2 regions of the Gottfriedia sp. NPDC056225 genome follow, and region 1 is predicted to be linked to the other one. Evidence: a T-box and tRNA genes for the amino acid it is inferred to sense, from the RefSeq annotation. Region 1 holds a T-box; the other holds one or more tRNA genes.
What was found. A T-box is a leader RNA that pairs with one kind of tRNA and senses whether it is charged. The one in region 1 lies ahead of asnS (asparagine--tRNA ligase), so its partner is inferred to be a tRNA-Asn.
Positions count from the first base shown of each region.

Region 1 (16,211 bases):
GAGTTTAGACAACTAGGAGGTAAATAATGGGGAATTTAGTGATCGTTGCGATCGGAGGCAATGCTCTAGTTAGAGAAAACGGTCGCAACACAACTCAAGACCAATATGAAGCCGTACAAGAAACGGTTGTAAATATCGTAGACATGGTTCAAGAAGGATATGAAATTGTCATAACTCATGGTAATGGTCCACAAGTTGGATTTGCATTACAAAGATCTGAGATTGCTAGTGAAGTAGCAGGTATGCCGACAGTCCCTCTTGTTAACAACGTGGCAGATACACAAGGTGGTATTGGTTATCAAATACAACAAGCTTTAACAAACGAGTTTGCAAAAAGAGGGATAAACAAGAAAGTAGCGACTGTTATAACACAAGTTGAAGTTAGCGCTGATGATCCTAATTTCAAAAATCCTACGAAACCTGTTGGCTCATTCTTTTCACTAGAACAGTCTGAAGAAATGAAAAAAGATCACCCAAGTTGGGTTTTTGTGGAAGATTCTGGCCGTGGGTATCGACGAGTTGTTCCATCTCCAAGACCTACTGATATTGTTGAAAAAGAGGTAATCTATTCTTTAATTGAGGATGGTTACGTAGTAATTGCTGTAGGTGGCGGTGGAATTCCTGTCGTGAAAAAGGACGATAAAACGTACGAAGGAATTGACGCAGTTATCGATAAAGATTTTGCTACAAGTCTTTTAGCAGAGCAAATTCAAGCGGAGACATTAATTGTCACAACTGGCGTTCCAAGAGTATGTATCAATTTTGGTAAACCAAATCAAAAAGCACTTGAAAAAATTACTGTAGAAGAGACGAAACAGTACGTCCTTGAAAATCATTTTCCTCCAGGAAGTATGCTACCAAAAATTGAGGCTAGTTTAAGTTTCTTACAAAATAATGGAAAACGAGTAATTATAACGAATCCTGAAAGCTTAAAAGAAGCAATCAACGAGCAAGCAGGTACTCATATTGTAAATGCATAATATAAAGACGGCTCTGCATTAGATCACAAAATAGTAAGGAAATCAATGTTTATATGAGTAAGGGGTGTTAATGATGGAAGAAGCTAAATTAGCAGCCAGTGACCATGAGATCTATCAATCTTATGGGTACTCGGAAGAACTGTTACCTAAAACGCCTAATCAAAGAGATTGGGGAATGTCCAACTATGTTACCGTTTGGATGGGTGCGGTTCATAATATCATGTCTTATATGACAGTAGCAGGTTTTTTTGTCCTCGGTTTAAACACGAAGCAAGTTATTTTAGCAGTTATGCTTTCAGCTAGTATTGTCGCAGCGTTTTATTGCCTTAATGGTTATGCTGCTTCCAAATATGGCTTGCCATTTGCGATGTTACTCCGTGATACGTTTGGAGTAAAAGGAGCTATTATCCCAGCACTATGTCGTGGTCTAATAGCTGGTTTAGTATTTTTTGGTACCACAACCGTGGTCGGAGCGGAATCTTTAAATGTTATTTTTGCAAGATTTTTTCCAAATTATATGACGCTAGGTGGTGACTTTAATCTACTTGGATTAACAGTCCCAACAATGATTTCATACGCAATACTTTGGACAGTAACTGTTTTACTTTTCTTAGGTGGAATGAATGTTCTTAACAAATTTGGTAGCTGGTCTTCACCTATTGTCTATGTCTTTATCATTGGTGCAGCTGTTTGGGCGATTAATATGGCTGGAGGTTTTGGGCCAATTTTTGATTATGTTCCAAAGAATCCAACAAGTAGCCCACTAGTGTTTATTGCCTGTGTGAGTGCTTTAGTATCTAACTGGGCAGGTCCAGTCGTAAATATTTCGGATTTTACGAATCGAGCTAAACGTCCAAAGGATGCCATAATTGGATTACCTTTAGGGTTTATCTTATCCTATATCCTTTTTGCCATTACTTGTGTTGCATTAATTGGAGGTACTGAAATTGCTTTCGGTGAACCAATCTTTAATATTGTTCATGCGATCGATAAAATCGAAAATACATTCTCAGTTCTTGTTTTAATACTTGCATTAAACGTTGGTGCTACAGCGTTTTGTGTGTTTGCCAACCTATTACCATCAGGATTACAAATGACTGCTCTTTTCCCAAAAGTGTTTACAGTAAAATCAGCAGGGATTTTAACAGCAATTATTGGTACGTTAATTTTACCTTGGAAGCTTGTAGAAAGCCCAACGACATTATTTTATTTCTATAGCTTTATTGGTTCAATTTTCGGACCAATCGCAGGTATTATGCTTTCAAGCTTTTATATTCACCGCAAAAGACAAATAAATCTGGATCATATTTATGTTCCAAAGGGCAGTAATGGAGAGTATAAGAACGGCTATAATCCAATTGCTATGTTTGTTTTGGTCATCAGCTTTATACTTCCGATGTCAGGTGCTTTCCTTAAGAGTGTGCCGTTTTTAGTGAAAATGAATGAATTTGCCTTCTTTAGTGGATTAATCGTTTCGTTTATTTTATACACCATTTTCGGAAGAATAAGCAAAGCGAATTAGTAAGATTCATAGGACGACTGGGTAACATATAGACACCTATATAGTCATTATATAATAGGAGGATTTAATAATGGATTACATGAAAATGGCAGCAGAAGAAACAATCAAAGGAATGAATAGTAAAGTTGGGGGACCATTTGGTGCAACAATCGTTAGAGGCGATGAAATTATCGCAGTTGTAAGCAACACGATGATGAGAGATACTGACCCATCTGCACACGCAGAAATGGTTGCGATCAGAGAAGCTTGCAAGAAGTTAGAAACAATGGATTTATCTGATTGTGAAATTTATGCAACTTGTGAGCCATGTCCAATGTGTGTAGCTGCAATTATTTGGGCTGGGATTAAGAAGGTTTACTATTGCAATACTTCAGAAGACGCTGATGTTCACGGGTTCTCTGATCTACATCTTCGAAAATATTTAACAGGAGAAGATAAAAGCGTTCTTAATCTGATTAAAGTGGACAAAAGAGAAGATTGTGATAACTTATTTGACCATTTTCACAAACTAAATAAATAATCTTTTTCTACACCATATATTTAAGTGAAGCCAGTATCATCAGAGCTTTACTACTAGATCGTTTACGAAAATAACACAGTCCGGCTCTCTTGTCATTGGAGTCGGATTTTACCATTTTATAAATAAACTTTTCATGAGGAACATGATGTAAAGTATTTTCTCTTACCTTCAATAAAATGAAATTTTGATTAATGGAGGATTACTTCCCATTAAGTGTAGGAAAAAAGATAAATAACAGGACAGGAGATATCTCATGGATCGTAAAGAAAGATACTTAACACTTTTTAATAAAATTAGTCAATATAACACTGGGGAAAAAGGAATTACAAGACTAGCGTATTCGAATATGGAACAAACTTGTACTCATGCTTTTATCCGTATGTGTAAAGCAGAAAAATTAGATATCCAAATGGATCAATGTGGAAATGTGATAGCAAGAAGAGAAGGCAGAGTAAAAGGGCTCCCTCCTGTTGTAATGGGATCTCATTTGGATTCAGTGTACGAGGGTGGGAAATATGATGGAGTAGTTGGCGTCATTGCGGCACTCGAAGTTATTGCGCGTTTAAATGAAAAGCATATTGTGACTGACCACCCAATTGAAATTATCTCATTTGCTTGTGAGGAATCTTCTCGCTTTGGGGTATCAACTGTTGGGAGTAAAGCGATGGCGGGGATCATTGAAAAAGAGAAGTACCGTCATTTAGAAGATCGTAATGGCATCACAATGGAGAAAGCATTTGCTCACTGTGCTCTTGATTTCAATAGTATTGATGAAGCTAGTAGAGCAGATGAAGAATTTAAAGCGTTTTTTGAACTTCATGTTGAGCAAGGTCCAATATTGAAAAATAATCATAAAAAAATTGGAATTGTTACTGGAATTGCAGCACCTATTAGACTTCTAGTTAAAATAAACGGAAAAGCATCTCATTCTGGAACGACCCCAATGAATATGAGAAAAGATGCACTTCTTGGAGCTTCCGAGATCGCTTTAGAGCTTGAAAAAGTTGCAATACATGAACAAGAACATGGCACTGTCGCGACAGTTGGTGTATTGGATATCCATTCTAGTGCGATGAACGTAGTTCCAGGAGAAGTGCTGATGAAAATAGACATTCGATCTTCTTCAGTACAATCAAGAAAGTTTGTTTTGGATTATTTATTAAAAACGATCGAAAAGATTGAAAAAAATAGAAAGCTAGAAATAGAAAGTAAAATCATCAGTACAGAAGAACCTGTATTGCTTTCACCTAAACTGATTGATGGGTTACAAGCTATTTGCGTTGATAAAGAACTTCCTTTTGAAGTGATGCAAAGCGGTGCAGGACATGATGCAATGAATATGACAAAACTTGCTCCTGTAGGTCTCATTTTTGTTCCATCTGAGGATGGTCTTAGCCATCATCCAGATGAGTTCACGGATATTGATGATATTTTAATTGGAGTAGATGTTTTAGAAGAAGCAGTTCTACATTATTCAAAAGCAGTAATATTTGTATCAAATTAGTTAAGGTATTCCAAATGAAAAATATATTTTTTGAGCATTACGAGTAAACGAGGGAAAAATCCATGTTACGAAAAACTGCGCTACCGTTTTTACTGTTTTATATGTTTCTTGCAATGCTTGGCATTGGACTTGTTATTCCGATTCTTCCAGGGCTTTTAATAGATTTTGGAGCAGGAGGAAAAGCAGCGGGATATTTAGTATCCGCATTTGGCTTAACACAATTTTTGTTCTCGCCAATAGCTGGTAATATCTCAGACAAATACGGACGGAAGCCGATGATTGTTGTTGGACTGTGCCTATTCGTTTTATCTAACCTATTGGCTGCTACTGCAGATCACTTTTCGCTTTTTCTTGTCTCGCGATTAGTTGGTGGGATGGGAGCAGCAGCCTTGATTCCTTCTATTATGGCTTATGTTGTTGATATTACGACAGAAGAACAAAGGCCAAGAGCAATGTCATTTCTAGGCGCATCAATGTCATCTGGTTTTATTGTTGGACCAGGTTTAGGAGGGCTACTTGCTGAGTTTGGAACGAGAACTCCTTTTTTTGCGTCTGCAAGTATTGGATTTTTGGCAGTACTTAGTTGCATACCATTACTAACGGAATCCAAAACTTCAGAGGAACGCCTCATGCATCTAAAATCAAAACCAAAGAAGGATAATATTTTTCGTCAACTTGTACAATCGGTTAAATCTCGCTATTTTATCTTATTGTTATTGATATTCGCACTTAGTTTCGGACTTACTCACTTTGAAGCAATATACCCATTGTTCGTTACTCAGAGCTATGGATTTACGACTAGAGAAATATCCATCCTGTTTATGGTCTGTTCATTTATCGGTACATTCAACCAATTAGTACTGACGAACCGACTTACACAAAGATTTGGGGAAAAGCCAATTATTAGCAGTATGCTCTTGTTGTCTGGCGTTTCACTTGTTTCCTTGCTATTTTCAGGAAATTTCTTTTATGTAATGGTCATTACAATGTTGTACTTTACATTTAATAACATACTACGCCCGACAATTAACACATTACTTTCGAGGGAAGCGGGTAATGAACAAGGTTTTGTAGCAGGACTGAACAATGCATATATGAGTCTCGGTCAAATTTTTGGACCAGTACTTGCTGGCTTTTTATTCGATATTCATATCAATCTACCTTATCTATTCGGTGCATTTGTATTACTTGTTAGTAGCTTCGTGTCTGTCAGATGGATAGGGAATAAAAAAGGAATAATAGCCAAAGAAAATAGGGGAGTAGAGGACCGGGCATTATAATACCTCATTAGGTTATATAACTATGTTTTTATATCGATGTAGTCCTAGCAAGGATGGCTTGTTGATATTAATGCATTAAGAGGTAGCTGAAAATGCAATTCCACCACCAGAAGGATTGAACACTATATAAACACTATATGAACACTATAAAAACAATTTTAGCTATCTAAAAAAACTATGAACATTTTTAAATGGGATAAATCGACTATTTAGTCGATTTTTTTCATGTTGTTGAAATAAAACCTAATCAATATTAAAAATAAAGCAATCATACTCATGAAAGATTTACGTGATCATAATATACCGAGAATATTAAAATTGCTTATACTAGTAAGGTTCATGAGTTAAAAAAAGAGAGGAAATATGAAAAAAATTAACTGATAAGAGGTTTATGAGATTATTTAGTCGATTTTTTTTTTATGACTAAATAGTATTTAACTGCATAAAAGTCCATAACTCAGTTGAATATTAAACATAAAAACAGGAGATTTCGAATGAAAAAAGCGGTTCTTATTTTTTGTTTACTGTTCTTATTTAATTCAACTGCTCTAGTACATGGAGAAATAGAAAATCATTTTTTTCAAAGCAAAACAGTTAGTTTTAAAGGTGTGGACAATAATTGGGAAATTTCACACAAAATGACCTTGGTAGGTACTGATATCCTATTTGAAACAACAATAAAATATAAAGGGAAGTATGATAAAGATTTAGCTAAGTCACCCTCGCACTATTTGATTAAGTATAGCCATGGAATAATTGGGAGTGAGGCTTTTTTGTTAAATAAATCTAATGAATTCCATAGTAAAAAAAGAGAGTGCGGTGGATGTGAGTTCCTTGATAATGAAAATGAAGTACATATTGAAATTTACTGGAAAAATAAAATAAGTACCGTTATTTTAAAAAGAGTGGATCAATAAAATAATTAATCTTTGCTATAAGGATAAATGAATAGAAAAAGCCCCGTACTTTGTTTTTCATTAGTACGGGTGCGAGCTATTATTCCAACATTATTATTTAATAGAAGCTTCGTATATGCTATTTATAGATTTCGAAAGCATCGAATTGAATTCTTCGTCAGTTTGCCCGGCCGTTAACCCTTGCGATAAGGCGCGTGAGAAGCTGGCAATCAATCCGTGATTCAGAGCTAGTTTTTCATTAGCTTCTGCTTGCGTGTACCCACCGGATAAAGCCACAACTCTTACTACATGAGGATCATCTATTAAATCAGTGTAGAAATTGTTTTTCGTAGGGATGGAAAGTTTTAACATGACCTTAGCATCTTTATCAAGGGTAGATAATTGAGCAAGGATTTCATTCTTTAGTAGTTTTTCAGATGCTTCCTTATCCACACTGTTAATATCAACTTCCGGTTCGATAATCGGTACTAGTCCCATATCTACTATCTGGTTAGCGATATCAAGCTGTTGCTTAACAACTTTTTTAATTCCGGCAGCGTTTGCTTCTTTGATAAGCGAACGCATTTTAGTCCCAAAAATGTTACGATTATTCGCCCGATTAAGCAAGTCGGTCAAGCCAGGAATGGGTTTCATGAGTTGAACTCCATCTTCAAGATTAGCAAGCCCACTATCTATTTTTAGAAAAGGTACTATACCTTTTTTCTCCCAGAGATAATCAGCTGTATATTGCCCATCAATATAACGATCCATCGTATTTTCAAATAAGATTGCACCTAAGATAAACTTTGAATCAAACGCTGGACTTGTTATAATACGCGTTCTCATCTCGTGCACTAATTCATACATCTCTTTTTCATTCGAATAGCTATCTTCTTTAATGCCATATTGCAGAAGGGCTTTAGGCGTACTTCCGCCACTTTGGTCTAAAGCTGCTATAAAACCCTTTCCGGAACTAATTCGTTCTAATTGTTTTTTATTCATGGATCTTACTCCTTTCTTTTTTAGAATCTCCATGTAGGAAGATAATATTAGTATATGCAGCGGTACTTAGTAACCTTTATTAGGAATAGGGGTAAGCCGAAAATAGTAAATTGAAAATAAATAAATCGTTTAATACTCGTACTAGCTTTGAGTTCGCGATAATCAATATGTTGCGCAGGTCTGGTTTGGGGCTAGTTCCTATAGAACTAAGAATCCATTATTAATTTAAGTAATTGGAAAGGGGTTACCACTGAAATAAGACTAATGTTCTCATGAGGAATTTAGTTAAATGTTCGCGGGTGTTTTGTCGCCTTTCTTCATTAAAAGTGAAATATTACAAAAGACAATATAGGTAATGGGTTCTAATATTTAGAGTTGAAAATTTAATTACTCTGTCCTGTTTTAATAGTTAAACATACTTGGAATCGATGGATGATAGTCGGTTCCTATTTACTATATTTCCATAAATCTTCTAAATGTACTTCGATTACTTTCTTTCGATTTTCCTTTTCAGCCAAAATGGGCTGTACAGAAGGTAAAAGCTTACAATCATAACTAATTCCAATGAGAGAATATACCATGGCCATGGACCAAGATAATCTAATAGTGACGCGCTTGCGGGTTTTTTCATAATGTAAAGAAAATTTGTTTTCAGTGATTTATTTATGAAAAATACGCAGGCTGCATAAAGGTTAACGATGAGGGCCGTTACCCACAGGGAAGATATGGTCGGGCGGTATTTACTGACCGCAACCATAAATAAACAAGCTAGTACAACTCCTCCGTGCGAAACAAAAAATTCAAAATATCGAATATGCGGAAATGAAAATCTGTCAAGATCGGGTGTTATGATTGCTTGAATCGAACTACCTAATCCAGCAAAATACATGAATTGAAACAATCTGTAGCTATTTGTCAGTAGCATCACAATTGCCAAAATGACTGCAATATCACTAAGTTGAAGTGGCAAAGCTGTTTTTAATGACCAGGCATTCTCATATAAAAGCCATAGTTGATAAAAAACTTCAGAAGCCAACAATAGTAACGCTAAAGTATAACGGGAAAATCGTTCGCTTACTTGCTCTTGAAGCTGTTTTCTAAAGATAAAAAGAAGAATACAAAGTGCAAAAATAATACCAATTGTTAATAGGTGTTCCACTGAAAAAAGGTGAAACTTATCCATTTTTGAATGGAACTGAAAATATTTGTGCAACACGATACCCCATTACTTAGTTTAATTTTATGCGCGAGTATCCTAGTTTGGGGCAAATTCTGCCTGTTCTATACAGGTGTTACGTTTTAGGTGTTATTGAATGTATCTCAAAAATAGAACGCTCTGTTGAGTAAAACCGTTTATCAACAAAAATCAAAGCTATATCAACAAATTTTAGTGCTATATCAACAAAAATAATAACTATATCAATAAAGTTCACAACTTTATCAACAAAAGCCATAATTTGTTCGTATTTCTACACAGAAGATGAGAGTGGCTCCATCTTCACACATCTTCACACCAACATACAAAATTTCTTTGAATCAAAATTTAGTTGCCAATCAACAATAAAACTAAAGTAAAACTACTGAGTATCGATCTAGATTAGAAAAACAGTCTAATCTTAATTATTATAATTTATTGAATTTGATAAAAATGTGAGGTAAGATTGTTTGGTCGTAAAAAGAGACGAAATAAAAATTAGTGAATAGAAGATAGCTTTTTATTAGTATAAGTTGTGAAACTTTATACAAATTCAAATTATTTATCGGAGTTGTTGTTTAATGTCATCAAGAGTACCTTATTCATTTATAATCATACTTGGTTTTATGCTATTTGCATTGTTTTTTGGCGCTGGAAATCTAATTTTTCCACCTATTCTTGGACAGTTAGCCGGAAAAAATTTATGGATAGCTAATGCAGGGTTTTTAGTTACTGGAGTTGGATTACCACTACTTGGCGTTACTGCATTTGTCTTTTCAGGTGAAAAAAACTTACAATCTTTAGCTAGACGGGTACATCCGTTGTTTGGTATTGTATTTACTACGGTCCTTTATCTAGCAATTGGTCCTTTTTTCGCTATCCCTAGATCAGGGAATGTATCGTTTGAAATTGGCGTTAAACCTTTTTTATCAAATGATGCAAGTCCTGTTCCATTAATCATATTTTCAATTTTATTTTTCACAGTTACTTGCTTGTTATCACTTAATCCTACAAAGATTATTGATATAGTTGGAAGGTTTCTGACTCCTATTAAATTAACATTTATCGGATTGCTAGTTGTTGTAGCTATTGTTCGTCCAATTGGAAAATTTCAAGAGCCTTTTAAAGGGTACACATCACATGTGTTTTTTAAAGGATTTCAAGAAGGATATTTAACGATGGATGCTCTTGTAGCTTTTGTTTTTGGAATTATTATTGTAAATGCAATTAAAGGAAAAGGCGTTACTTCTAAAAAACAGCTTATGATTGTTTGTGGAAAATCAACAGCAATCGCTGCTTCACTTTTAGCAATTATCTATTCTGCTCTTACATATATGGGCGCATCGAGTGTTGAAAAACTTGGTCGATTAGATAATGGTGCTGAAGTATTAGCGAAGGTTTCAGACTATTATTTTGGTTCTTATGGGGCAATCTTACTTGGATTGATGATTACCGTGGCTTGCTTAACGACGAGTGTAGGTCTAATCACTGCTTGTTCTTCTTTTTTTAATGAATTGTTTCCAGCCATTTCTTATAAAAAGATTGCAATTATAATGTCTGTGTTTAGTACGCTTATCGCAAATATAGGTTTAACACAATTAATTAAAGTTTCAGTGCCTGTTTTAATGACACTGTATCCAATTGCCATATCTTTAATTTTCTTAACATTCTTACACTATAAATTTAATGGCAGACCAGAAGTGTATCAGGGTAGTTTGATTTTAACGTTTATTGTGAGTCTATTTGATGGTCTAAACTCAGCTGGAATACGTATTGAAGTAATACATCATTTATTCACAAAGTTTCTCCCTATGTATAGTTTAGGATTAGGTTGGTTGGTTCCATCGCTCATAGGTGGTTTATGTGGTTATTATGTTAGTGTTTTACGGAAGAAAGATGTTTCTAACCCAATTCGAAAAGTAGGGTAGGTAACCAGTATCTAATAATCTAAGGGAAATGAAGAAGCTTAACTGTAAGATATGTTGCATAACAATGATTTTGGGGATCAGTTTTAAAAAAAGATAATAAAAGTGACACTTGCTTCATCATTTCAATACAAAATAGAGATTATAGTATCTTATCTTTGGGGAGGAAATAGCATGGCACAAAAGGAATTGAAGAGAGGCCTCGGAGCGCGTCACATACAGATGATTGCTTTGGGCGGTACAATCGGTGTAGGTTTATTTATGGGTTCAACGAGTACGATTCATTGGACAGGCCCATCAGTAATGCTTGCTTATGCAATTTCGGGCATTTTTATTTTCTTTATTATGCGTGCAATGGGTGAAATGTTGTTTTTAGAGCCTAGTACAGGTTCATTTGCTACATTTGGCCATAAATACATACATCCGTTAGCGGGGTATATGACTGCATGGAGTAACTGGTTCCAGTGGGTTATTGTTGGAATGTCAGAAATTATAGCAGTTGGAGCTTACATGAAATTCTGGTTTCCAGACTTACCTGCTTGGATACCAGGCCTTATTGCAATTGTGATTCTTGGTGCAGCAAACTTAATTTCTGTTAAGTCATTTGGTGAATTTGAATTTTGGTTTGCGATGATTAAAATCGTTACAATTTTATTGATGATTGTTGCTGGATTTGGCCTAATTTTCTTCGGTCTTGGTAACGGTGGACATGCGATTGGATTATCAAATTTATGGAAACATGGAGGCTTCTTTACAGGTGGTTGGTCAGGTTTCTTCTTTGCACTTTCACTAGTTGTTGGAGCTTATCAAGGTGTTGAATTAATTGGTATTACAGCTGGAGAAGCAGAAAATCCGAAAAAAACATTAAGAGATGCGATTCAAAGTACGATCTGGCGTATTTTAATCTTCTATATTGGTGCGATTTTTGTAATTGTAACGGTTTACCCTTGGAATGAACTAAATTCGATTGGAAGCCCATTTGTTGTAACTTTTGCAAAGGTTGGTATTACAGCTGCTGCTGGAATCATTAACTTTGTAGTAATCACTGCTGCAATGTCTGGCTGTAACAGTGGTATTTACAGTGCAGGACGTATGCTTTATACATTAGGAGTTAATGGACAAGCACCAAAATATTTTGCTAAAGTCTCAAATAACGGAGTGCCTTTATTCGGTACAGTTGGTGTTCTTATTGGTTTAGTAGTCGGTGTAATTTTAAACTTTATTGCACCAAAAAATTTATTCGTGTATGTATACAGTGCAAGTGTACTACCAGGTATGATTCCGTGGTTTGTCATTCTAATTAGTCATTTGCGATTCAGAAAAGTAAAGGGAGCAGAAATTGCCAATCATCCATTTAAAATGCCCTTTGCGCCTGTTACGAACTATATAACGTTAGCTTATTTAGTTTTGGTTTTAATCGGAATGTGGTTTAATGACGACACACGTATCTCGCTTATTGTAGGGATTATCTTCTTGGTGATCGTAACAATTAGTTTTTATGCTTTCGGAATAGGAAAACGTGTACCGGTAGATGAACAAATAGATGATGATATTAAAATAATAAACTAACTGCTTAAATCACTTAGTTTAATGATTAGTGGAATAACCGCTATATAAAATAGAAAAAGAAATAGGATGCCGAAAGCATCCTATTTTTATTTTTCATATCAAATTAAAAATCAGCGTTTCCTGGTGTACGTGGGAATGGGATAACATCACGGATATTCTTCATACCAGTTAAATACATAACAAGTCGTTCAAAACCAATTCCGTAGCCAGAATGCTTTGTACCACCGTATTTTCTAAGCTCTAAATACCACCAGTAATCTTCAACATCCATACCAAGTTCTTTAATACGTTCAGTAAGGACGTCTTCTCTTTCCTCACGTTGGCTTCCACCAATTAATTCTCCAATACCAGGAACTAATAAATCAGTCGCTGCTACTGTTTTACCGTCATCATTCGCTCTCATATAGAATGCTTTAATTTCTTTCGGATAGTCAGTTACGTATACAGGACGCTTGTAAACTTCCTCACTTAAGTAACGTTCATGTTCCGTTTGTAAATCTGTTCCCCATTCAACAGGGTACTCAAATTTCTTATCAGCTTTCTGCAATAATTCAACAGCTTCAGTATAAGTCACTCTACCAAAATCAGATTCTAATGCATTCTTCAATCTTTCGATAAGTGTTTTATCGATAAAGCTATTAAAGAATTCCATTTCTTCAGGTGCATGTTCAAAAACATAATTAATGACATACTTAACCATGTCTTCTCCAAGGTCCATGATATCAGATAGTTCTGCAAAGGCAACTTCTGGCTCAATCATCCAGAATTCTGCAGCATGTCTTGCAGTGTTAGAATTCTCTGCTCTAAAAGTAGGACCGAAAGTATACACATTACGGAAAGCAAGAGCAAATGATTCTGCGTTTAATTGACCACTTACAGTTAAGTTAGTTTCTTTACCGAAGAAGTCTGCACTGTCATCTACTTTTCCGTCTTTAGTTTTAGAAATTTGGTTCAAATCCATTGACGTCACGCGGAACATTTCTCCTGCGCCTTCTGTATCGCTCCCAGTAATAATCGGAGTATGTACATTGACAAATCCTTTTTCTTGGAAGAATTTATGAATAGCATAAGTTGCAAGAGATCTAATTCTGAAAACGGCAGAGAAACTGTTGGCTCTCGGACGTAAATGAGAGATTGTTCTTAAATACTCAAGAGAATGTCTCTTTTTTTGTAAAGGATAATCTGTATCTGATAATCCTTCAACAATAATTTTTGTCGCTTTAATTTCAAAAGGCTGTTTCATTTCAGGAGTTGGAACAAATTCACCTTCTATTAAAACAGATGAGCTAATTGGTAATTTCGTGATTTCTTTGAAGTTATCAAGACTATCTTCAAAAACTACTTGTACACTCTTAAAAAATGTTCCATCGTTTAACTCTATAAAGCCAATAGTTTTAGAATCACGAAGAGTACGAATCCATCCTGAAATCTGAACAGTTTTGTTGCTAAAATTTTCTTGATTTCTGTATAAATCTTTAATTACGGTCTTTATCATAATTTGCCTCCTAATTTTAATTTTCCATAAAAAAAAGCCTTCTATCCCCAAAAATAGGGACGAAAGGCTAACTTCCGCGGTACCACCCAAATTGTCATAATATGACCAACTTTAAAGCTAATATTGCTTACCCCAGTTAATAACGTTCTGGAAACGTCTAAGCCTACTTAAGATAACCCTTTCGGTTAGAACTCAAAGGTGTTCTTCATCCATGCCTCATCACCAGGCTTTCACCGTCCCTGGCTCGCTATCGACTATAGCAAAAACTACTTTCCTTTTCATCGTTTTAAAAATATATAGTTATTAAACAGATTTTTCTTGTAATAATTTATCACAAAACATAATCCTTTGTCTAGTTGCCGTCAATGATTATTCATTGGAATCTTTATTTGTAAAGCACTATAACTTAAATGAAGGTATAAATGGTAATATTTTTATCAAAATTTTGTCAACTTTCTTCTATTAATATTACCCTTTTATTCTAGTTCATCAAAAAAGCTAAGTCACTGTTAATATTTATCAAAGTCTAGTCATTTTATTTGAATAATAAACAGTTATTATATAATTTTTTTGTAATTAGCAAAATGTTGCATATAGAACTGAAGGTTCGTATTGAAATGGAATTACCGGAACTACTACACAAATAGATGCAAAGGGAAAAAGAATACTGGCACAAAGAGGAAGCAGCCGTTTAACAAAATGGAGTTGCACCATGTCATCAATAACTACATGATGCAAAATCCAAGGAATGAAAATTCTCCAAAAGCAATTAAGAAATACATATGTCATGAAAGAGCATTGATAGTGATTAATCGTTGTTTCATAGGTGGAAAACAATCAGATTCAATGTGAATTTCATAATTGTCGATTAGCGATATAGTATTATAGAAGCTTTTAACTTTTTAATTAAAGATTTTGTAGAAAAATATTTACAGATTTTTGATCGAAATGAGATGAAAAATGAATAAAATGTAGAGATTTGTCGTAATAAGTCGAATAAAAATTATCGATTGATGAATTTTGTCAAAATATCAAAACCATAAACTTTCCGTATAATCTAAATAGAAAGAAAATATAGAAAAATGGGGGAGACAACTAGGATGAAACGTTTAATCAAAAGTACAGCAGTTGTAGCATTAGGTACTGGTGTTTTATTTAATGCATTTCCATTAACACAACATCAGACAATTGCCAAAGCTGCAACGCAAACAGCAATTGATCAAGTACTAGCAAAACTTACGCCACAACAGCTTCAGGCAATTAAGCAATTAAAGTTAACTGACAAAGAGGGGCTTCAATTATCTTCTGATGTTGATCAAACAAGTGACAAGCTTACATCTGTCATTGTCGAGTTTAAGGACAAGCCTCAGCAGACTGCGGTTATCGAAGCAGCATCAAATGGTGATACGCTTTCAGCAGCGGATGCACAAGCAAAAGTAGACGATTCACATGAAACATTCCAAAAAGATTTAAAAACAATTTTTAGTAGTGAATTAAAAGCAAAGAAAAATCCATATTCAATTAAACGTTCATATAAGAAAGCATTCAACGGGGTTGCAATGACAATTCCAGCTAACAAAATAAAATCACTTCTTAAATCAAGTGCAGTACAATCTGTCTATAGTGATTTACAAGTTCATGTAGAGCCACCATCCATTAGTGAGTCATCAACTACAGGAACGCAAGCTGCAACTCATACATCGGTTACGTTCCCGGGTATCGAAAAACTTCATGAAGAAGGCTATACGGGAAAAGGCGTAAAAGTTGGTATTCTTGATACTGGAATTGATTATAATCACCCGGATTTAAAAGATGCGTTTAAAGGTGGTTATGATTTCGTTGATAATGACAATGATCCAATGGAAACAACATACGCAGATTGGCAGAAGTCTGGTCAGCCTGAGATAGGCAGTAGCGGAGAAGCATACTATACTGAGCACGGAACACATGTTGCTGGTATTATTGCTGGACAAGGGAAAAATAAAGGAGACCTTTCAGTAACAGGTGTTGCACCGGATGCTGATATTTATTCTTATCGTGTTCTAGGAGCATATGGGTCTGGTTCAATGTCTGCGATCTTGGCAGGACTTGATAAAGCAGTATCTGATGGAATGGACGTTATTAATATGTCTCTTGGAGCAGATTACAATGATCCTTTATACCCTACGACGATTGCCGTTAACAATGCTGTCCTAGCAGGTGTTACAGCAGTTGTTGCAGCAGGAAATTCAGGAAGTAGTATGTATACGTTAGGTGCGCCAGGTAACTCGCCTTTAGCAATTACAGTTGGAGCAAGCGATACGTCTGTGAATATTCCGACTTA
Region 1 is NZ_JBHJTJ010000048.1:12-16,222, reverse strand. It holds gene ACFCYN_RS21265 (ankyrin repeat domain-containing protein) at 1-27, shown strand, start outside; gene arcC (carbamate kinase) at 27-980, shown strand; gene ACFCYN_RS21255 (cytosine permease) at 1,054-2,502, shown strand; gene ACFCYN_RS21250 (nucleoside deaminase) at 2,573-3,022, shown strand; gene ACFCYN_RS21245 (M20 family metallo-hydrolase) at 3,276-4,526, shown strand; gene ACFCYN_RS21240 (MFS transporter) at 4,589-5,806, shown strand; gene ACFCYN_RS21235 (hypothetical protein) at 6,301-6,723, shown strand; gene ACFCYN_RS21230 (fructose bisphosphate aldolase) at 6,817-7,704, opposite strand; gene ACFCYN_RS21225 (YwaF family protein) at 8,192-8,917, opposite strand; gene brnQ (branched-chain amino acid transport system II carrier protein) at 9,481-10,827, shown strand; gene ACFCYN_RS21215 (amino acid permease) at 10,999-12,393, shown strand; gene asnS (asparagine--tRNA ligase) at 12,497-13,888, opposite strand; T-box leader at 13,941-14,179, opposite strand; partial or broken gene ACFCYN_RS21205 (S8 family serine peptidase) at 14,989-16,211, shown strand, end outside.

Region 2 (16,211 bases), on a different contig from region 1:
GTGTAAACGCTTCGGAAATTGATTATTTTTTTGATGGTAAATTTCGAATTGTTAATGTATACATAACAACTGCAATTACAATATAAATTAAAGTTTGGAATGGAATATTTATTTCGAATAATCTAAGTAAGAAATAAATAACAGTAGGTAATGTTAAGCTATATGAAACCATTGCAAAGCGTTGTCTAAACTGTAGGTGTTTAGTCGACTTAATTACAGTTGTTAAAAATGCTAAAATTGTCGCAAGTAAAAATATGAAGATACATGAACCAAAATAATATAGGAAAAATAACGCGATTAAAATGACTGGAAGAGCTTCTTTTATATTTTTAATAAATTTTGAAACGCCCGCTTTATTTATTTCTTTTGATTTTAATGAAGGGTAAGGGAAATCTTGCTCGCCTTTATCATTTTTCATGATTATTCTATTTTTTAATACAACAAATGCAAACTGTTCATTTTTTAATTTGGTAGGCATAACTGTTTCATTTGGATAAAAAGCATAGTTATATTCACCAATCTTTTGTTCGAATGGCGTATTGTCGTTTAAGGCTATTGTTCCTTTGTTTAAAGAAATTGTATGAATATTTTCTTTTAGCAAATCAGAAACATTGTTCACCTGAAGCTTCACATTTTTTTCCAATGAAAAGAACCCAGGAAGAGTATATAAAATTGCTAGTAGGAATAGAAAAAAGATTGTTTTACCGATTTTTTGGAGTCTATATCTTGATATTGTTTTTGGAGAGTATAAACTAAACCAAAATTGTTTAAATATATTCATAAACTCATCCTTTCTTATTAAATGTTATTTCACTTCCCGAAATTTATTATGTATCTTTAGAGCTATTTTGTATATTATAATCTTTTTTTTGAAAATGAATATTAAACTTTAATTAGAATGAAAAGAGTAAGATTAAGAGCGGGCAGAAGTTTTATTAAGGATAGTAAGTTGGCCTGGACTATGAATTAGGGGGAGAAATACAGGAGTGCAAGATTAGTGGGGAAGATGAACTTTTAGAGCAGTTTCAAACTTCACATTCATATTATTTACACTAAAAGTTTATTAAGATAAATTAATATCTAAAAAAAATAAAAAAAGTGAAAAATTACATTGACGTTTAATTAGAGGCATGATATATTAAATATTGTCTTAAGGACAACGGAAATTATTCCGCAGTAGCTCAGTGGTAGAGCACTCGGCTGTTAACCGAGTGGTCGTAGGTTCGAATCCTACCTGCGGAGCCATTTATATAATTTGGCGGTGTAGCTCAGCTGGCTAGAGCGTACGGTTCATACCCGTGAGGTCGTGGGTTCGACTCCCTCCGCCGCTACCAATATTTTATTATGGAGTAATACCCAAGTCCGGCTGAAGGGATCGGTCTTGAAAACCGACAGGGGTGTAACAGCCCGCGGGGGTTCGAATCCCTCTTACTCCTTAAACAGTGAAAAAGTCTTCAACGTTATCGTTGGAGACTTTTTTCGTTTTGATTATTAAATATTGCTATTAAACCTTGGATCTAATTCTGATAAAAGTAAATCTTTTTTATATTATTTTCCTTTTCTGAGCATTACTATTGAAATCTTTCAATATATTTGATAACTTTAAATGGAAATTCACTATTATCCTTGGGAGGAATTTAAAAATGTCAAAATTCGAATTACCACAATTACCTTATGCTTATGATGCATTAGAGCCACACTTTGATAAAGAAACAATGAACATTCACCACACTCGTCACCACAATACATATGTAACTAACTTGAACGCTGCTTTAGAAGGCAAAGAAGTAGCTGCTTCTTCAATTGAAGAATTAATTTCAAACTTAGATGCACTTCCAGAAGGTATCCGTACTGCTGTACGTAACAATGGTGGTGGACATGCTAACCACAGCTTATTCTGGACTTTATTAACTCCAGAAGGCACAGGCACTCCAGTTGGTGAAGTTGCAGAAGCAATTAACGCTAAATTCGGTAGCCTAGATGAGTTAAAAGCTTCATTTACACAAGCTGCATTAACTCGTTTCGGTTCTGGTTGGGCTTGGTTAGTAGTAAACAATGGTGAGTTAGAAGTAACTAGCACACCTAACCAAGATTCACCATTAATGGAAGGTAAAACTCCAATCCTAGGCTTAGATGTTTGGGAGCATGCTTACTACCTAGGCTACCAAAACAAACGCCCTGACTATGTTGGTGCATTCTGGAATGTAGTAAACTGGGAAAAAGTAGAAGAGTTATACCAAGCTGCTAAATAATTTATAAAACATGAAGGGGTCATCCTAAAGTCAGGATAATTGACATAGGGATGGCCCCTTTTTTATTTGTCGCAGTAATTTTTTTAATTGCTTTTTGAACTAAAAAATAGGAAGATTTTAGTCTTCCTATGTTTTCATTCAAATTATTTATCTGTTTGTTTTTGCTTTTTTTTCAAATACTCCGCACGCATTTTTTCAAGTTGCATCTTTTTATCAAATTTGGCAGGTGTCTGTTTTTCATGAAACTTTGCAACAGCTTGCTGACCTTTATAATCTAATTGATATTTTCCCACTTTGTTCACCTACTTTTCTTGTCTCTAAAGAGAATCTATTCAACAAATATAATACCTTATTTTACTTAAGTAAACCTTATTAGTTTATTAGTGTGCAGCTAACTTAGCATTTATCAGTAAAAACATTAAAAAATTAGTAAAGTAATTCATCGCTCGTTCCCCATTTTTATTTGAGCTTCAACCATACACTTCGGTTCCAGATTTCATTTTTCGGATTCAACGGTTTTATTTGTAACTCAGTATCCAATCCTTTCAAGCGCGATATCTATTTTTACCTCGAATCGTTAAATCTTCAGGATAGTATCTTTTATATTTGTTAAATAAAAGGATAAATTTTCATTTACTCGGAAAACTAGTTCATGAGACAAAGGAGAGTTTTTATGAGTAGGTGGAAATTTTTATTAGGTGATGTCGATCTAAACAGAGACTTAGTTTTGTTATTAAGTGTCGGTGGATTATTTACTTTGGCAACAGCTTTATCTAGTACATTTGTAAATGTTTATTTATGGAAGCAGTCAAATGATTATTTACCGATAGCTTCGTATCAATTTGCGATTGCATTTTTTCAAGCTCTGACTTTCGTGATTGCGGGTAGATTAGCTAAAACAGTTGATCGTGTTGTGATTCTTAGGATCGGTATTTCTTTTTTAGCGATCTTCTATATTGTTGTTTTAGTGTTTGAAACAAAGACATTGCTAGCAACGATATTAATCGGAGCTATTTTAGGAGTTGGAAATGGTTGTTATTATTTGGCGTTTAATTTATTAACATTTGAAGTGACTGAGCCTGAGACTAGGCAATTTTTTAACGGTTTTTTAGGGCTTGTTAATTCATTTTCTGGAATGCTTGGGCCGTTTATTGCTGGAGCAATCATTTCTTCCATGATTGGAAATAAAGGTTATCACTTTGTATTTATGGCTGCAGTTTTATTATTTGTTTGTGCGGTTGTCTTAAGTTGTTTTTTAATTAAAAGAGAACTTGATAGTGAGTTCAACATTAAACGAGTCATCTTGGAAAGAAAGTTAAATGAGAATTGGCGACAAGTTACTTATGCCAATTTCTTTCAAGGCAATCGTGAAGGGATCTTTATGTTTGTCATTTCAATCTATATTTTCTTATCAACTGGAAGTGAGTTTGCTTTAGGGAAGTATGGATTAATAACATCATTAATCAGCTTTATTACTTATTACATTGTGACTCGAATCATAAAAGAAAATTTTAGAATGAAAGCAATATTTCTTGGAGGATTTTTATTATTTAGTGCGGTTTTCGTAATTGCTTTTAAAGTTAATTTTTCATTATTGATTATTTATGGTGCAATTATTTCTTTGGCGTATCCAATCATTTTAGTACCTTACTTATCTTTAACATATGATATAATAGGAAAATCGTATAAGGCCAGGGAATATCGAGTGGAATATATAGTGATACGTGAAGTTTATTTGAATAGTGGTAGAATGTTTTCAATTGCAGTATTCATTGTTTGTACTATATTGTTTCCAGCGAAACAAGTTATTCCATTGTTAATGTGTTTATTTGGTACAGGACACTTTTTGGTCTATTTCGTAATGAGGAAATTAGAATTTAACCATGCTTAATACAAGATAGTTCACTAAATTGTCAAAAGTATATCTGTAAATCTGTTTCCAATTCAATAAAATAATAATACGCGTAATGAAAGCAATGGTAGAAAAAAGAGGAGAAAAGATGAATAAACCTAAGAAATATAAAATTACATTACCCACACGACTGAATACTCTATTTTTCCTTGTATTTGTACTATTTTCCTTTTTAATTCTAAGATTAGGTGTTGTACAAATTGTAAAAGGTGAAGACTATAAATCAGAATTAGAGCGAACAGAAAATATGACCGTCGATCAAGCTGTACCAAGGGGGAAAATTCTAGATCGTAATGGTAAGGTTGTAGTAGATAATAAGCCTTTACGTACAATCACGTATACAAGGAAAAAAGGTACGACGTCTGGTGAACTATTACAAATGGCTACTAAGTTAAAAACTTTTATTAAGATGCCAACTAATAAAATAACTGAAAGAGATCGAAAGGATTTTTGGTTACTAAAAAATCCTGAAGACGCAAAAACACTAGTATCAAAACAAGAAGATAAAGATCTAAAGGCTCAAAATAAAGATGATGATGCTGCATATAACAAAGCTTACTATAATTTACAACTTGATAAAATTACAGAAGCTGACATGAATTCGTTTAGTCCAAATGACTTGCAAATCCTTGCAATTTACAAGCAAATGAGCGTAGGTTATGCATTAACTCCACAAACAATTAAAAGTGAGGGAGTTACTGAAAAAGAATATGCAACTGTTAGTGAACATTTGGACGAGCTTCCTGGTGTAGATGTAACAACAAATTGGGAAAGAAAATACGTTTACGGTGATACGTTCCGCACAATTTTAGGTAATATTACTTCTGAAAAAGAGGGTTTACCTGCTCAGAATGTAGATTATTATTTAGCACGTGGCTATGATCGTAATGATCGTGTCGGAAAAAGTTATATCGAAAAGCAGTATGAAGATGTTTTACGAGGTACAAAAGGTAAAGCTCAAAATGTTATTGATTCAAATGGAAATGTTGTTGATACGAAGGTGATTACTGAAGGGGAACCTGGTAGTGATTTAGTACTATCAATTGATATGGAGCTTCAAGGTAAGGTTGATGAAATTGTAAAAAATAGGCTTTTACAAGCAAAAGCAACTTCAAATGGTAAATATTTGGACCGAGCATTCGTTACAATGATTAATCCGAATACGGGTGAAATTCTAGCGATGTCAGGTAAACAAATTGTTAAAGATAAAAAGACAGGAAGAAATAAAGTTATTGACTATGCAACAGGCAATCTTACTTCATCTTACGAGATGGGTTCGACAGTAAAAGGTGCAACGCTTTTAACAGGTTTTCAAACAGGAGCGATTGTTCCTGGACAAAGACAATTCGATACACCGATTAAAATTGCAGGGACACCTATCAAATCATCTTATAGTAATATGGGATGGATTAATGATTTAGATGCGTTAAAAAGATCTTCAAACGTTTATATGTTCCGAACAGCAATGGCAATTGGTCATGCAAATTATGTTCCAAATAAACCTTTGGATATCGATGTAAAAGCGTTTGATACATTCCGTAATAGCTTCAGTCAGTTTGGACTTGGTGTTAAAACTGGAATTGATTTACCAAATGAAGCAATTGGATTTAAAGGTGTCGACAAAAACCCAGGTTTCCTTCTAGATATGGCGATTGGACAGTATGATACTTATACACCACTTCAATTAGCTCAGTATATATCGACAATCGCAAATGGAGGTTATAGAATTCAACCGCATGTTGCAAAAGAATTAAGACAACCTTCTATTGGTGAAGATACTGGAGTAATTAGATCAGAAGTAAAAACAAAAGTTTTAAATCGAATTGATATGAAGGATTCATACATCAATCGAGTTAAACAAGGTTTTATCAAAGTATATAATGAACAAGGTGGTACTGCTCGTCCTTATTTCTTAGGCGTAGACTATAAAATAGCTGGTAAAACAGGTACTGCCCAGTCCTTCTATGATGGACCTGATCGTAAAAATTATAAAGAAGCACCAAGAACATATAATGAAACATTGACTGGCTATGCTCCATATGACAATCCTGAAATTGCATTTTCAGTTGTAGTTCCTTGGTTACAAACTGACCAAGCGCCTGTCAATAAATACATTGGCCGCGATATTATGGATGAGTACTTTAAATTAAAAAAAGAAAGACAATCAGTTTACAATGATGAACCAAAAGACACAACTGAAAATCAAAGTACTCAAAATAGTCAAGACGACCAAAATAAGAATCAATAAAAGAGAAGGAGAATCCCTTCTCTTTTTTTTATCTAATTTAAAAGAGCTTCTGAACTTATTTACATAATCTTTACATTCGGTTAAAACAGGTTTAATAGTTTAAGGATATGATTATTCATGTAATCAATTACCGAATTAAAAAGATTATAAATTATAGCTATTGTTTAGTTAACATTTTAAAACAACAATAGAATGCTTCCTTTAGGATGAGAGGGGATAGAAGTTATGACAGTTACATTAGATAGAGAAAATAATATTAAAAGTGAAGATATTGAAGATACAAATACAAACACAAAAAAATCAATTGTTTATGATACTCAAAATTTAAATTTATGGTATGGACAAGATAAAGCGCTAAAAAACATCAATTTAAGCATATATGAAAATGAAGTAACAGCAATTATTGGTCCAAGTGGTTGCGGTAAATCGACCTATTTAAAAACTTTAAATCGTATGGTTGAGCTAGTGCCTACAGTTAGAACAGAAGGTAAAATTCTTTACCGTCAACAAGATATTTTCGATAAAAACTATCCTGTACAAGAATTAAGAACTCATGTAGGAATGGTATTCCAAAAACCAAATGTATTTCCTAAGTCAATTTGGGAAAATGTTGCTTACGGACCAAAAATTCATGGTATTAAAGATAAAGCCTCATTAAATGAAATTGTTGAAAAAAGTTTAAAAGGTGCTGCGATTTGGGATGAGGTTAAGGATCGTTTACATGAGAACGCACATGGCTTGTCAGGGGGACAACAACAACGTTTATGTATTGCACGCTGCCTTGCAATCGAACCTGATGTTATTTTAATGGATGAGCCTACTTCGGCATTAGATCCTATTTCAACTTTAAAAGTTGAAGAATTAATCAATGATTTGAAAAAGGATTTTAGTATTATTATCGTGACTCATAATATGCAACAAGCAGCACGTGTTTCTGATAAAACTGCTTTCTTCTTAAGCGGTGAGGTAGTTGAGTTCTCAAATACAAATAAACTATTCTCGACTCCTAAGGATAAACGCACAGAAGACTATATTACTGGACGATTCGGTTAATAGAAGGGGAAATGGTGGCAATAATATGAGAAATCAATTTGAAACAGAGTTAAAATCATTACAAGAAATGATCATCGAGCTAGCTGAGAAAACAAAAAAAGCTGTAGTTAAGAGTATGGATGCATTTCGAACTGAAAATATTGAATTAGCTTTAGAAGTCATTGATGAAGATGATCGAATCGATAAATTAGAAAAAGAAGTTAATGAATTAATTTTAGTCATAATAACAAGACAACAGCCAGTTGCAGTGGATTTAAGAAGAAACTTAACGGCAATTAAGATTGCTCATGACCTTGAACGAGTTGCAGATTATGCTGTAAATATCGCAAAGTCGACAATTCGTATTCGTAGCCGTCAAGAAACCTTACCTATAGAAAATATCGAAAAGATGCATGAACTTGGTTTAGATATGTTAACAAAAGCTTCAGAAGCATACCGAACTGAAGATTTACAAGCTGCAAAAGAGATTGGTGAAATTGATGATCTAGTTGATGAGTTATATGGAACGACTGTACGAAATTTAATGTCGAGTATTGTTGAGTCGCCTGAGCATGTTGCAAATATTTTGCAAATGGCATTCATTTGTAGATATCTTGAAAGAATTGCAGATTATGCAACTAATATTGCAGAGAACATTTACTATTTAGTAAAAGGTAAGCATTATTTATTAAATCAATAAAATAAAAAAGGGTGTTCAGTTCTAATTTTACTGGACGCCCTTTTGTCATATTTATGTAATATTAAGCATACTTCTTTAACTAGTATAACATATTGGGGTGGTAACAAATGAAGGTTGTTATTTTAGCTGGAGGATACGGTCAAAGGCTTTTACCAATTACTAACAACATTCCTAAACCACTATTACCAATCGCAAATAGAGCGGCAATTGAGCATTTATTATTACATCTAACAAGATTGGGGTTTAATGAGTTTATTATTCAGCTTCATTATATGTCCCAAGCTATAATTGAAACAATTAACGCGATGAAATTAAAAAATGTTTCAATTGATTATATTATAGAAGAAAAAAGCTTAGGCTCAGCTGGTTGTTTACGATTATCTAAGCATTTTCTCAATGAACCCTTTCTATTAGTGAATGGTGATATTTTATTTGATGGAGAAATTAGAGAGGCATTAAAGAATCATTTAGAAAATAAAAGTAAATTTTCTATGTTTGTAAAACAAGTTGAAAATTGTGGGTCTTATGGAAATGTAAAAGTGAAAAATGGACAAATAATCGATTTTATTGAGAAGCCTAATGAGGGTAGTGAAATTAGTAAACTAGTAAATACCGGAATTTATATTATGAGTCCGGAATTATTATTTCAAATTCCAGAAAATCGATATTTTGACATTAGTAACGACCTAATTCCTTTAATGTTAAAAAATAATATTAGATTGAATGCATATCATTTAGAAGGCTACTGGATTGATTATGGAACTCCTAGACGTTTTGCAAAGCTAAATGTAGATTGGATTGAAGAAAAATTAAACTTGCCTATTCCGGCCGTTCAAATATTACCACGAATTTTTTTAGGTGAGCATGTAACGATTAATAATAATGTAAAGATTGTTTCTCCAGTAATTATTGGCAATGATGTTACGATCGAAGAAAACTGTGTAATTGGTCCATACGTATCAATCAGCTCAAATATTAGAATCGATCAGGGGAGCGTTTTACAGCATCAAGCAGTCTTTCAAAAATATACTCTGAATTATGAAAATAAATTTGTACATAATTCAATAAAAAAAAAATCAAAAGAAATGCAATGAATCAATAAAAGGTATGGAAATTATCGTGAAAGAATGTTATTATATACAAGTCTGATTATGTCACTATGTCAGGAGGGAAAATAAAATGCGCGTAAATATTACTTTAGCATGTACAGAATGCGGAGATCGTAACTACATCACTACTAAAAATAAACGTAATAACCCAGACCGTCTTGAGCTTAAAAAATATTGCCCAAGACTTAAAAAAGTTACAGTTCATCGCGAAACAAAATAAACAGTAGGAATTTTCCTACTGTTTTTTTTTATATAAAAATTTATAATCTAATTAGAAACGTCATTTTACTATTTAATCCTATTTATAGAAACTTTAATCCTGACCTTAGGAGGCCATAATGGAAAAAAAAGACATAAGAAATAATATGATGAAAAATTTGAAAAATATATCATCATTGGACAGAGAGAAAAAGTCGAAGCAAATTATAGAAACATTAATTAGTACAAAACAATTAAAGGATGCAAACATAATTGCAACAACGATGCCGATGGAGCACGAGATAAATACTAAGTATTTAATAGCTAATTGTTGGAATGAGAATAAATCGGTTGTTGTACCGAAATGTAATCACAAAACAAGAGAAATGGATTTTTATAAAATCAGTTCGTTTGAAGATTTAAAAGAAGGCTATTTTGGTATACAGGAGCCGATTGAAGAAAATTGCGAAAAAATAGAAAAGGAACAGATTGATTTAGTAATTGTTCCTGGAGTAGCGTACACATTAAAAGGAGATCGATTAGGATATGGCGGCGGTTATTACGATCGGTACTTAGAAGACTATAATAAACCTCTTTTAGCTTTAGCGTATGATATTCAAATCGTTAATGAGCTACCATCAGAGAAACATGACATTAAAATACCTTTAATCATAACAGAATCAAAAATAATACAAGCTTTCCAATAAGTGCATAAAGCGACACCTTTTGTTTAAAATAAATGATGAATTAAACCGATATTCCTTAAAGAAAATTGGTTTTTAATGTTTATTGTAACAAATTTGTAAAATGTTTCACAAACTTTAAGCGGATATACATATATAATATAAAAGTCCCAATGACTTACACTTTTATAACACTAATGAGGTGGATTTAATGTTACAAAAAGAAATTAATCGTGTCGCACTTATTGGTACAGGCGCAGTTGGAGCCAGTTATGCTTTTGGAATGTTAAACAAAGGTATTGCCGAAGAATTAGTTATGATCGACTTAAACAAAGATAAAGCAGAAGGAGATGCGATGGATTTAAGTCATTGTTTACCTTTTGTCAGTTCTAGAACAAAAATCTGGGCTGGAGATTATAGTGATTGTAAAGATGCAGATTTAGTCGTTATTACAGCTGGAGCTGCACAAAAGCCTGGAGAAACACGACTAGATTTAGTGGTTAAAAATTGCTCAATTTTTAAAGGCATCGTTGGAGAGATTATGGCTTCTGGTTTTGATGGAATCTTTTTAATCGCTACGAATCCAGTTGATATATTAACTTATGCAACATGGAAATACTCTGGGTTACCGAAAGAAAGAGTAATCGGATCAGGTACTAGTTTAGATACTGCACGTTTTAGATATATGCTAGGGGACTACTTTAATGTTGATTCTAGAAATATCCACGGGTATATAATAGGTGAGCACGGGGATAGTGAACTTCCTGTTTGGTCACAAACAACTGTTGGTACTTCACCAGTGCACCATGTTTTAAAGAAAAATCCGAAATATAGTCAAAGAGAGCTTGATGAAATCTTTTTAAATACACGTGATGCTGCATATCATATTATTAAGAAGAAAGGTGCAACATACTACGGTATTGGTATGGGGTTAGTTAGGCTAACTAAAGCAATACTTGAAAATGAAAATAGTATTATTACTGTTTCAGCATATTTAGAAGGTCAATATGGAGAAAATGATATTTATATCGGTGTTCCAGCGGTTTTAAATCGAGGCGGAATTCGTGAAATCGTCGAATTAGATTTGAATGAATTAGAACAACGACAATTTAAAAATTCAGTTGAGACATTAAGAAAAACGATGGAACCTATTTTGTAAGCAGTACGAAAAAACCTCTTTCATTTTGAAAGAGGTCTTTTTATAGAAAAAGAAGAATAATTTCATTACGTGTAATTTGAAAAAGATGCTGTCTTTTAATTTGTTATGATAACGATAACTGTTCAGAGGGAGGCTGTTTTGAAAAAAATAAATCGAAAGTTCGTCTGGTTGTTAATTGCTTTAATCACAATTGTTGGACTAGCTCTTTTTATTAAGAACCAAAATAGTATAAACAATGAACCAAAAAATCAAACAGCAAAACGTTCACCAGTGTTCCCAAATTATAATCATACGGCTATAGAAGCTGAGAATGGCTTACTAGAGGTCACAAATCCTAAATCAGATTTAGTATTAGTGAATAAAGAAAGAAAGCTTCCAGATGGATATGGACCTCCTGATTTAATTTATCCCATTGTTCCGTTACATGGTGTAAGTAAAGATAAAACTTTAATGAGAAAAGAAGCAGGTCATGCTTTAGAAAAATTATTTGAAAAAGCTGAATCAGCTGGTATTGAACTGACACCAGTTTCCGCATACCGTTCTTTTGAAAGACAAAAAAGCTTATATAATTATTATGTACAAATTCATGGAGAAGATTGGACACAATCCTTTAGTGCTGTTCCCGGTACAAGTGAACATCAAACTGGATTAGCAATTGATGTATCGTCGCCTAACTTTGGAAATAAGCTAGAGCAGGGATTTGGAAAAACAAAGGAAGGTATATGGTTGGCCAAGCATGCACATGAATTTGGATTTGTCATTCGTTATCCAGAGGATAAGGTTGAAATGACAGGATATGACTATGAACCATGGCATATAAGATATGTAGGAGTCAAATACGCAACCTACCTTTATAAAAATAATTTAGTTTTAGAAGAGGTCATGAAATCAAATCATTAAATACTTAAATAATATATGATTGTTTGGTATTTCACATTGACGAGTAACTGTTTCCAACTTATACTAATTACATATTTAGAAAGATTAAATAGTAGGAGTTAAAAATGAAATCCGTATATGATATTCAACAATTTCTAAAGAATTATGGAACCTTTATTTATACAGGTGATCGATTAGCAGACTTGATGTTAATGCAAGATGAGCTTAAAGAGTTATTTTTAGCAAATATTTTAGATATAAAAGATTTACAAGTGGCAACGTTGATCTTAAAAAAAGAGATGGATGTAATTAAAAATAAGACGGTTTGAAGAAAATCGTTTTTTTTTAGAATCGGATTGCAAGCGATTTCACAACGGAGGGAGAAGGCAAAATGGATAAAATGATTGTAGGCGTAGATTTAGGTGGGACAAGTATTAAATTGGCATTGTTAACAAATAACGGGGAATTCATAGATAAATGGGAAGTGCCGACTGATAAATCAGATAGTGGTAAGCATATTCCAAGAACAATAACAATTGCGATTGAAGAAAAGCTAAACCAAATGAATAAAACAAAAGAAGATATAGCTGGAATCGGTATTGGTGCACCAGGTTCAGTTCGCCTTGAAGATGGATTAATATTTGCAGCAGTAAATTTAGGGTGGGTTAATTTTCCTTTAAAAGAAATCTTAGAAAAGGAATCTGGTATTCCCGTAATTGTTGATAATGATGCAAATATAGCTGCTGTTGGGGAAATGTGGAAGGGTGCTGGAAACGGCGCTAAAGACGTCGTAATGGTGACGCTAGGAACAGGTGTCGGCGGTGGCGTAATTGTAAATGGAGATGTAGCACACGGAATTAGTGGATCTGCAGGTGAAATTGGTCATATAACTGTTCAACTTGAAGATGGAGTACTTTGTAATTGTGGTAAAAGGGGTTGTTTAGAAACAATTTCTTCAGCTACTGGTATTGCAAGAATCGCAAACGAAAAATTACAAAATACGACAAAAGAGACAGTTTTAAAAGAAATTGCAAATGGGTCCCTGGTTACAACTAAGGATGTATTTGAAGCTTATTCAAAAGGTGATGAAGTCGCAGAAGAAATTGTTAATCATGTAATGAGATATCTTGCTCTAGTCTTAGCTGGAGTAGGGAATACATTAAATCCAGAAAATATTATTATTGGCGGCGGAGTGTCAAATGCAGGAGAATTGTTATTGAAACCATTAAAAAGATATTTTGACGAATTTGCATTTACGACAGTTCGTGATTCGACAAAACTTTCAATTGCTAAATTAGGTAACGATGCAGGAGCAATTGGTGCAGCATATTTGGTGAAAAAGTTTATTACTAATGAAATTTAACTTAAATTTAAGGTGCTTCTAATTGAAGTACCTTATTATGTTTATTGTATTGAATTGAAAAAAAAATTAGTTATTTGACGACAGAACCAGTTTATGATAAATTGAATGACGTTAGAAAAAAACCTAGAGGTTACGTCAAATGATTTCTTACAATAATTCATACGATAAATACAATTAGTAGCTAATGATTGTATGAATCATTTAAAAAATTCTTGGTAATAAATACCAATTAAATAGATATGTGAAACGCCAAACATTGTTTATAATAGATTAATAGTCTTAACAAGAGGAGGAACAGAATATGTGGAAAAAGTTTATCAAAAACTTTGGTTTCCCGTTACTTGCTGTATTCCTTTTATGGATTAAAGCAACTTTACTAAGCCAATTTTATTTTGATTTAGAAATTGAAAATTCAATGCAAGAATTTATCTTGATAATTGCACCTATATCTTCATTATTAATTTTTATCGGTATAAGTCTTTTTGCAAAAGGTCCAAAGAGAAATAGAGCAGTTATTTGGATTAGTGCAATTATGTCATTCATTTTAATTGGTGACACAGCGTATTATTCGTTTTTCGATGATTTCGTTACAATCCCAGTTTTATTTATGACGCGCAACTTCGGTGATTTAGGATCAAGTGTTAAAGCAATGATTAGTTATAAAACATTCTTTGCTTTTTCTGATATTTATATTCTAATTATCGCTAATCTTATTTGGGGTAAAAAATTCTTTACTACAGGTAACATCAAAGCTAAAGCAAGAACTGCTTATTTCTTAGGAGCTGTAGCTATTTTCTTAGTAAACCTTGGACTTGCTGAAACTGAGCGTCCTCAATTATTAACACGTTCATTCGATAGAGAATACATTGTTAAATTCTTAGGTTTATACAACTATCATTTATATGATATGGTTATTCAATCAAAAACAACTGCTCAAAAAGCAATGGCTGATGACAGTCAATTAGCTGGTATTGAAAACTTTATTCGTGCGAACGATACAGGTGTAAATGCACAATTACACGGTAAGTATAAAGGTAAAAACGTTGTTGTAGTTTCATTAGAATCATTACAAAATTTCGTAATTGGACGAAAAGTTGATGGTAAAGAAATTACACCATTCTTAAATAAATTTACAAAAGAAAGTTATTACTTTGATAATTTCTACCACCAAACTGGTCAAGGTAAAACTTCTGATGCTGAATTCCTAGTTGATAATAGTTTATTCCCATTAGATCGCGGAGCTGTATACTTTACTAACAGTAGTAATACGTTTACTGCTACTCCAGCTATCCTTAAAAAGGATCAAGGCTATTATACTTCTGTAATGCATTCAAATAATAAATCGTTCTGGAACCGTGATATGATGTATCCAAGTCTAGGTTACGATCGTTATTATAATGAAGCTGACTTTAAAGTATCTGCAGCTACTTCAATTGGCTGGGGTCTGAAAGATAAATATTTTGTTGAGCAATCTGTAGAAAAAATGGCTGCTGAACCTAAACCGTTCTACAACCGTATGATTACATTAACAAATCACTATCCGTTTGAGTTAGATGATAAAGATTTAATGATTCCTCGTTTAAAAACAGGTGACCAAACTGTTGATAATTATGTAACAACAGTTCGTTATTTAGATGAATCAATCAAACATTTCATTGAAGAAATGAAAGCAAAAGGTTTATATGATAATACGATTATTGTTATGTATGGTGACCACTATGGTATTTCTGAAAACCATAATCGTGCAATGAGTGAAGTTTTAGGACAAGATATCACTCCTGCTGAACATGTTAAATTACAACAAGTACCTTTCTTTATCCACTTACCTGGACAAACTAAAGGTAAAACAATGCATGAAGTAGCAGGTCAAATTGACATCAAGCCTACAATCTTAAACTTATTAGGTGAAGATCCAAATAAAACATCTATCAACTTTGGTAATGATTTATTCTCTCCAAAACACAAAGATTTCGTAGTCTTCCGTGATGGTACAATTGTTACTGATAAGTATATTTATACTGGTGAGAAGATGTATGATCCAAAAACTGGTGAAGAATTAAAAGGTCAAAAACCACCTAAAGAAGATTTAGCAAAAGCAAATAAATCACTTGAGTACTCAAACTCAATCATTTATAAAGATTTACTACGTTTCTACCAAATCAAATATGATAAAGGTGAAACAAAGTTTGAATAACGATAAAAAGCACTTCCTTTAAGGGAGTGCTTTTCTTTATTTTTACTTCATACAATTAATTAGATAAATTTATATGAGGTGAAAATATTGAATAATAGTAATCGACCCTATGTCTTCTATCCAAGAAGATATGATTTTAATGAACTGACTAATGATATCAGCTTATTAGTTGAAAAATTTCCTTTTCTTCGTGTGAATACAATCGGTTATAGTGTTTTGAACAAACCTATTTACGAAATTGAGATTGGCAAAGGTCCGAGAAAGATTCATTGGAATGGTTCATTTCATGCAAATGAATGGATTACAACCTGTGTCATATTGAAGATGGTTGTTTGGTTATGTAACACGGTAGCAATGGAGGATTTACCCTTCCATCAAGAGCTATTGACCTTATTTAATCAAAATACATTATCGGTTGTACCAATGGTTAATCCTGATGGAGTAAATTTAGTTTTAAATGAAGTTGTTGATTATAAAGAATT
Region 2 is NZ_JBHJTJ010000014.1:84,222-100,432, reverse strand. It holds gene ACFCYN_RS11800 (DUF1189 domain-containing protein) at 23-781, opposite strand; tRNA gene ACFCYN_RS11795 (tRNA-Asn) at 1,171-1,245, shown strand; tRNA gene ACFCYN_RS11790 (tRNA-Met) at 1,258-1,334, shown strand; tRNA gene ACFCYN_RS11785 (tRNA-Ser) at 1,347-1,436, shown strand; gene ACFCYN_RS11780 (superoxide dismutase) at 1,644-2,252, shown strand; gene ACFCYN_RS11775 (hypothetical protein) at 2,396-2,545, opposite strand; gene ACFCYN_RS11770 (MFS transporter) at 2,926-4,143, shown strand; gene ACFCYN_RS11765 (peptidoglycan D,D-transpeptidase FtsI family protein) at 4,253-6,412, shown strand; gene pstB (phosphate ABC transporter ATP-binding protein PstB) at 6,638-7,465, shown strand; gene phoU (phosphate signaling complex protein PhoU) at 7,491-8,144, shown strand; gene ACFCYN_RS11750 (nucleotidyltransferase family protein) at 8,252-9,238, shown strand; gene rpmG (50S ribosomal protein L33) at 9,324-9,473, shown strand; gene ACFCYN_RS11740 (5-formyltetrahydrofolate cyclo-ligase) at 9,592-10,158, shown strand; gene ACFCYN_RS11735 (L-lactate dehydrogenase) at 10,346-11,293, shown strand; gene ACFCYN_RS11730 (M15 family metallopeptidase) at 11,432-12,193, shown strand; gene ACFCYN_RS11725 (YqgQ family protein) at 12,298-12,501, shown strand; gene ACFCYN_RS11720 (ROK family glucokinase) at 12,564-13,535, shown strand; gene ACFCYN_RS11715 (LTA synthase family protein) at 13,837-15,729, shown strand; gene ACFCYN_RS11710 (M14 family metallopeptidase) at 15,817-16,211, shown strand, end outside.
Region 2: it encodes a tRNA-Asn, which carries the amino acid that the T-box ahead of asnS (asparagine--tRNA ligase) is inferred to sense. The anticodon was not compared.